Regions from separate parts of the Brevibacterium sp. FME37 genome, predicted to be linked through region 1. Evidence: predicted binding sites of a transcription regulator. Region 1 holds the regulator's gene; the other holds the start of a gene.

Region 1 (3,416 bases):
ACGAGGGCAATGCCTCCGTCAACGTCTACGGCACCTCTGCCAATGACCCATCGGCCTACCTCGGCGACTACGACGTCACCGTCACCTGTGGCGACGACGAGCTCACCGGAGCCTTCACCGTCAGCGATGACGCCAACGCCGGCGGCAGCGACGGAAACGAAGATGGCAATGAAGACGGCAACGCAGACGGCGGTAACGGCGGCGATGATGACGGCAACGGAAACGGTGGCGGCGACCTGCCTCGCACCGGTACCGAGCTGACCGGCCTCGTCGGCGGAGCTGCTCTCCTCCTCATCGGTGGAGCCGCAGTCACCATGACCATGCGTCGCAAGAAGGCCGTCGAGGATCCTTCAGCGATCTGATAAGTCGGCCGTCGCAGCGGCGATGACAATGTAAGAAGAGTGCGAGCCCGTGGAGGGTTCGCACTCTTCTTGCATTCACGTTCGGACATCCCTGTTGGGCGGCTATTTCCCGGCATAAGGAATTGTGCCGATGTGCCGTGCCCGAGGCATCAATCCATCCGGTCGTACCGAGCACGCAGACTGAGGAAGACTCCGTAGAGCACAAGACCAGCACCCACAGCGAGCATGAGCACAGTGCCGAACGGCTGGTCGCGCATCGCTTTGAGCGCTCCGTCAATTCCCGTGAACTCTTCGGGGTCACCGGTCATCGCCGAGACGACGACGAGCGCTCCGACTGCCAGCAGCGTCGCGCCTTTGCCCAAATATCCGATGATGCCAGTGGCAATCAGCAGCGTGCTCACCGGAGCCTTACGTGGCATCCGCAGCTCGTCCATCCATTTGAGGCGGATCCCGGCGATACAGAAACCGATGCCGATCATGACGATCACAACCCCGATCGCTGCGAGGATGTACAGGCCGCCCGGGGCCTTCGCCAGGGTCGTCGATGCCTGAGAGCTGGTCTTGCCTGAATCAGATCCGCCGCCGATGACGGACTGGGCGAACGTCAGGGCAACTGCGGCATAGGCAACAGCGGAACCGATCGTTTTGATGAATTCGACCCATCTGCGGCGTCCCTGCCGATGCTGAGGGGCATTCGTGCCGGCTCCGCGCAGAGAGGCGGAACCGAAGAAGGCGTTGAACACACACCAGAGGGCCATCAGCCCACAGCCGATCAGGCACAGGACGATGAGCACCATGCCGAACGGCTGTGCGGCCATCTGTTGGACCGCACCCGATTGATCCGCCTCGCCACCGCGACCGAGTCCAACGGCAACCGCGGTGGCTCCGAGGATGATGTGCACGATTCCATTCGCGACGAAACCAGCTCGCGCAACCCGTTCGAACCACTTGCTGTCCGCAGCTTCTTGGGCCGCGTCGTCGGCCGAGTCCGCGGCACTTTTGAGCTTGTCAGTTTCGTCCATGAACGACATTCTGGCACAGCACGGTCGGTGTAGTGACGAATGCCGGCGTCGACTACAAGAGGCTGCGCCGCGGGCAGCCTCCAATCTCAGTTGCTTACCGGCGTCTGAACCTGTTGTAGAGAACCATCGCACCCGGCTCGGGCCGACCCCGGGGCCGCCTGCCACGCGAGATCGAGACGACGTCACCAGCAGTGCCGGCAGCGAAGACACGAGCTTCGCGTTCCTTCGCTGACATCCGAGACCTGACTTCGGTCTCCAGCTCCTCGTTCCGGGACTTGAGCGCATCGACCTGGTTCTGCAGGTCGATGATCTTCTTGATACCCACGAGGTTCACGCCCTCGTCCTGGGAAAGTTGCTGGATCAGCCGAAGTTTGGCGATGTCTCGCCCCGAGTACCGTCGGCCTCTGCCGGCCGTGCGCTCGGGGGTGACGAGACCCAGACGGTCATACTGCCGCAGCGTCTGCGGGTGCATTCCTGCGAGGTCCGCCGCCACCGAAATGACGTATACCGCTGCACTGGTCGATATGTGCATCACGCTTCACCACCTCAACTGGCCTTGGCTTTGTCGAGCAGACCGTCGCGCGGGTCCTCGTTCTCGGTCGCCGAGCGGAACGACTCGACCGCTTCCTTGGCGTCCTTCGACAGGTTCTGCGGGACAACGATCTCCGCGGTCACCAGCAGGTCGCCGGTGCCCTTCTTCGATTTCACACCCTTGCCGCGCAGGCGCATGGTCCGACCCGATGGTGTGCCCGGGGCGATCTTCATCGTCACCGGCATACCGTCAAGCGTCGGCACCTTGACCTCGGCGCCGAGTGCGGCCTCGTCGAAGCTCACCGGCAGGTCCATCCGCAGGTTGTCGCCGTCACGGGTGAAGACAGGGTGCGGCTTGACCTTGATCGTCAGGATCACGTCACCGGCTTCACCGCCGTTGGGGCTCTTCTTGCCCTTGCCTGCCAGTCGGATCTTCTGTCCGTCTTTGACGCCGATCGGCGTGCGCACGGTCAGGGGCTTTCCGCCTGGCATGTTCAGCTTCACCGAGGCACCGTTGATGGCTTCCGTGAACGACAGGGTGGTGTTGGACTTGATGTCCCCGCCCTTGGTCGGTGGCGAATAGCCGCCGCCGAAACCGCCACCGCCGTAGCCTCCTCCGCCGAAGCCGTTGAGAAGGTCAGCGAGATCTGGGGGCACGTCTCCCCCGCCTCCGCCGTAGGGCGAGCGGGTCCGTGTCCGTCCGCCTCCGCCGAAGAGGTCGGAGAATACGTCGTCGAATCCGCCGCTGGCTCCACCTGCTGGCCCACCGGAACCGGTGAACCTGGCTCCGCCGCCCATGGCGCGGACCTGGTCATACTGGGCGCGAGATTCCTTGTCAGAGAGCACCTGATGCGCCTGGCCGAGCTCCTTGAACTTGTCTTCAGCCTTGGAGTCGCCGGGGTTGGCATCCGGGTGGTACTTGCGTGCCAGCTTGCGGTAGGCCTTCTTGATCTCTGCGTCGGAAGCATCTTTGGAGACGCCGAGGGTCTTGTAGAAGTCCTTTTCGAACCAATCATTCTGAGGACCGGTATTCACCTGGCACCTCCTTCCGTGTCTTCTTCATCAGTGTATTCAATTGTCTCCTCACAATCCGCAACCCCGGGATTGTCATCCCGGGTGATCCGGACCGCCGCCGAGGTGGTTCCACGGTGGTGGGACCACCTCGGCGAGGGTGTGGTTCTCAGTCTTCCGGCTGCTGCACGCCGACGCGTGCCGCACGGATGACGCGCTCACCCATGCGATAGCCCGGCTGCATGACCAGGAAGACGGTCGGAGTCTCGACGTCGTCCGATGGCTGCTGCATGAGTGCCTCGTGCAGTCGCGGATCGAACTCGTCGCCGACTTCACCGTACTGCTCGACGCCGACCTTGCTCAGCGAGTCGACCAGCTTCTTCACGTGGGTCTCGAAAGGCCCCGTGACGTCGCCGTTCTCCTGCGCCAGGCGCACTTCGTCGAGTACCGGGATCAGGGCCTCGACGGCCTTGATCGTGCCACCGGTCGC
Region 2 (3,416 bases), on a different contig from region 1:
GATCGGCACGTAGGGCGTTAAGGCGCTCGATCGACGCCGTGTCCGTTTCCTTCGACAAGGCCATGTCCTCCATCTTCAACCGGTCCACGGCGCGACGGAGCTCATCGATCTCGACTGGTGCCGAGTCGATCTCCATGCGCAGGCGGGACGCGGCTTCGTCGACGAGGTCGATGGCCTTGTCCGGCAGCTGGCGGCCTGTGATGTAGCGATTGGACATCGCGGCGGCTGCGATCAGGGCGCCGTCGTTGATCGAGACCTTGTGGTGGGCCTCGTAGCGTTCCTTGAGTCCGCGCAGGATCGCGACCGTGTCCTCGACACTGGGTTCGCCCACGTAGACCTGCTGGAATCTGCGTTCCAGGGCCGGGTCCTTCTCGATGTTCTCGCGGTACTCATCGAGGGTGGTGGCACCGACGAGGCGGAGTTCACCGCGGGCGAGCATCGGCTTGAGCATATTGCCCGCATCCATGGCGGAGTCTCCGGTGGCGCCGGCACCGACGACTGTGTGGAGCTCATCGATGAACGTGATGATCTGGCCATCGGCGTTCTTGACCTCCTCGAGGACGGCCTTGAACCGCTCTTCGAATTCGCCGCGGTACTTCGCACCGGCGACCATGGCTGACAGGTCCAGGCTGATCACGGTCTTGTTGCGCAGTGACTCAGGCACGTCGCCGGCCACGATCCGCTGGGCCAGTCCTTCGACAACGGACGTTTTGCCGACGCCGGGTTCGCCGATGAGGACCGGGTTGTTCTTCGTCCGGCGCGACAGGACCTGGATGACCCGTCGGATCTCCTTGTCGCGTCCGATGACCGGGTCGAGTTTGGCCTCCCGGGCCGTGGCGGTGAGGTCGACGCCGAACTTCTCCAGAGACTGCATCGTGTCCTCGGGGTTCTCCGAGGTGACCTTCTTGCCGCCGCGCAGTTCGGGCAGTGTCGCCAGCAGGGCATCACGATCGGCACCGCTGTGACGCAGCGCCTCACCTGCGCCGTCCTTGCCTGCGGCAGCCGCGAGCAGCAGGTGCTCGGTCGAGACGAACTGATCGCCGAGGCTCGTCATCTCCTCCTGCGCGAGGTTCATCATCTCGAGGCCGGAGCGGGAGAGTCCCGGCTGGGCGACGGTCTGCCCGCTGACTGTGGGAAGGTCGTCGATAGTCTTGCGGACCGCGGTCAGGACGGTCCGCGGATCGGCACCGACCTTCGTCACCAGGTTCGAGGCCAGCGAGTCCGGCTGATCCAGCAGTGCTGCGACCAAGTGGGCAGGTTCGACCTGATTGTTCCGCCTGGCCACGACGTCGTTGATCGCTGACTGCAGTGTCTCGCGTGATTTGGTTGTCATCTGTGCGTCCATGCGCATCTCCTTCACAAGTGTTCCGTGAACAGTAATTGCTCTCGAAGAGTTCAACACCAACAAAGTTGAGTCTATTCCACTCAACTTTAGAATATTCAGAGAATCGACGTCACCTCAGCACGCGTCTCACGGCACGCACATCGCGATGCTGCCCCGTAGCGCCCGCGTCACCGCAGCAAAACGGACTGGAGATCGAACCGACGCAGCACCCTGTCGGCGATCTCCGGATCGGTACCGCGTTCGCGTCGGGCCTTGAGCACTTCCGTGCGGGCGGACTGCAGTGCCTTGGTCTGCACCTTCGCCATGACCTCCCGGTGCTCCCGCAGCGTCGTCGCCTGTTCAGAACTCGCCTGATCATCTGAGGTTCCCAGCAGCTGGGCATACAGGACCTTGAACCTGGCTCGCAATGGTTCGGCAACCTCATCGGGCAGGGAGTCGTCGTTCTTGATCTGGTGGAGGGCCGCCTTGTACGCCCGCGCCGCGATGTCCTTCGTGGCTTGGCGTTCCTTCTCCGCCTCATCGTCGATGCCGAGGACGTTGACGATAGTGGGGAAGGTGAGCCCCGCCAGCACCAAGGTGACCAGCAGGATCAAGGCTGCCGCGACGAGGATGTAGGAACGGCCGGGGAACGGTTCGCCGGCCGCGGTGGTCGCCGGAATCGACAGGGCCAGTGCGATCGTGGCCAATCCGCGCATCCCACCCCAGGTCATCAACGTGGCATCCCTGATGTTCAACGGCGCCGCATCCGGATCGTCTTCTCTGCTCTTGTTCTCCAGGACGGTCCCGATGAGCAGCCAGCCGAATCGCACTGCGATGACGATGACCGCGATGCCCAGACCGACGAGAACGGCCCGGCCTAGGTCGGCATGTTCGGATTCGACGACCATGCGCAGGTCGAGGCCGATGAGGCCGAAGGCGATGCCGGTGATGAGCATCTCGAGGACCTGCCACGTCGATGCCTGGGTGACGCGCTCGGCGGAGTTGCCTTCGACATCGCGCCGGCGCACCTCGAGCGCAGCCACGACGACGGCGATGACGCCGCTGGCGTGGAGGTGTTCGGCGATGAGGTAGACCCCGAAGGGCAGCATCAGCATCAGCGAGGACCGGGCGATCGTGTGGTCGATCTTCTCCATCACCCACCACACGACGAACACGACGACGAGGCCGACGGTGATGGCGACGACAGCGGAAAGCAGGAAGGACAGAGCCAGATGTCCGAAGTTCACCTCGGTGCCGGACATGGCCGCGGCCATCGCGGTCTGGAAGATCACCAGGGAGGCAGCATCGTTGAACAGTCCCTCGCTCTGCAGCGTGGACATGATTCGCCGAGGTATCGACACGGTTCCAGCGACCGCATCGACGGCGACAGGGTCGGGTGGGGCGAGCATGGCTCCCAGTGCCACCGCGGCGGCGATGGTGATTCCGGGGATCAGGAGGACAGCGGTCCCGGCCACGGCTGCCACCGTGACCCCGACGAGCGCGACGGCCATGCCCAGGATCGTGCGCCAGCGGATGGCGAAGAGAGCCCAGGAGGTCTTCTGTGCGGCCGCGAACAGGAGGGGCGGCAGGAACAGGGGCAAGATGAGTTCGGGTTCGATGGTGATGTCGGCGAATGTGGGGATGAAGGCGCCGGCGATGCCGATGACGACCATAAGTGCAGGCCAGGGGAGGCGCAGCTTCTGTCCCAGGCCAACGACCACGCTGGTCGCGGCGCCGAATCCGATGATCATCAGCAGGGTCGTCATGGCCGTCTCCTCGGTCTGGGTGGCATGTGCCGCGCACCGCAGCATTGGCATCGATGTCAGAGAACATCGTCTGCTCGAGGGGCACCTTGCAAGGACTTCGAAAGAAATCCCTCTCAGATTTCCGCGCCGGACCAACGATATTTTGGCAGAATGCTGTTATGTCTGACTCAATTGTATTCTCACACTGCGACGACGCGGTCGCGACGATTGTGATCAACGAACCGGAGACTCGGAACGCGCTGTCGCGTTCGGTGATGAATGAGCTCATCGACACCCTCGCCGAGGTGGGGCGGCGCACCGATATCCGTGCGGTCATCCTGGCCACC

The links. Region 1 encodes HspR, which represses chaperone genes until heat shock. Its sites were predicted from a motif close to AAGTTGAGTCNNNNNGACTCAACTT; they were not measured.
Region 2: a site for HspR is predicted at 1,408-1,432, ahead of clpB (ATP-dependent chaperone ClpB). Genes of this name have one in related genera too.

What each region holds. Positions count from the first base shown of each region.
Region 1 is NZ_JABUYE010000004.1:88,008-91,423, reverse strand. Features, by position in the region: gene INT29_RS06470 (hypothetical protein) at 1-362, shown strand, start outside; gene INT29_RS06465 (DUF1206 domain-containing protein) at 512-1,384, opposite strand; gene INT29_RS06460 (heat shock protein transcriptional repressor HspR) at 1,479-1,916, opposite strand; gene INT29_RS06455 (DnaJ C-terminal domain-containing protein) at 1,931-2,950, opposite strand; gene INT29_RS06450 (nucleotide exchange factor GrpE) at 3,096-3,416, opposite strand, start outside.
Region 2 is NZ_JABUYE010000007.1:70,036-73,451, reverse strand. Features, by position in the region: gene clpB (ATP-dependent chaperone ClpB) at 1-1,345, opposite strand, end outside; gene INT29_RS10105 (Na+/H+ antiporter) at 1,513-3,090, opposite strand; gene INT29_RS10100 (enoyl-CoA hydratase) at 3,249-3,416, shown strand, end outside.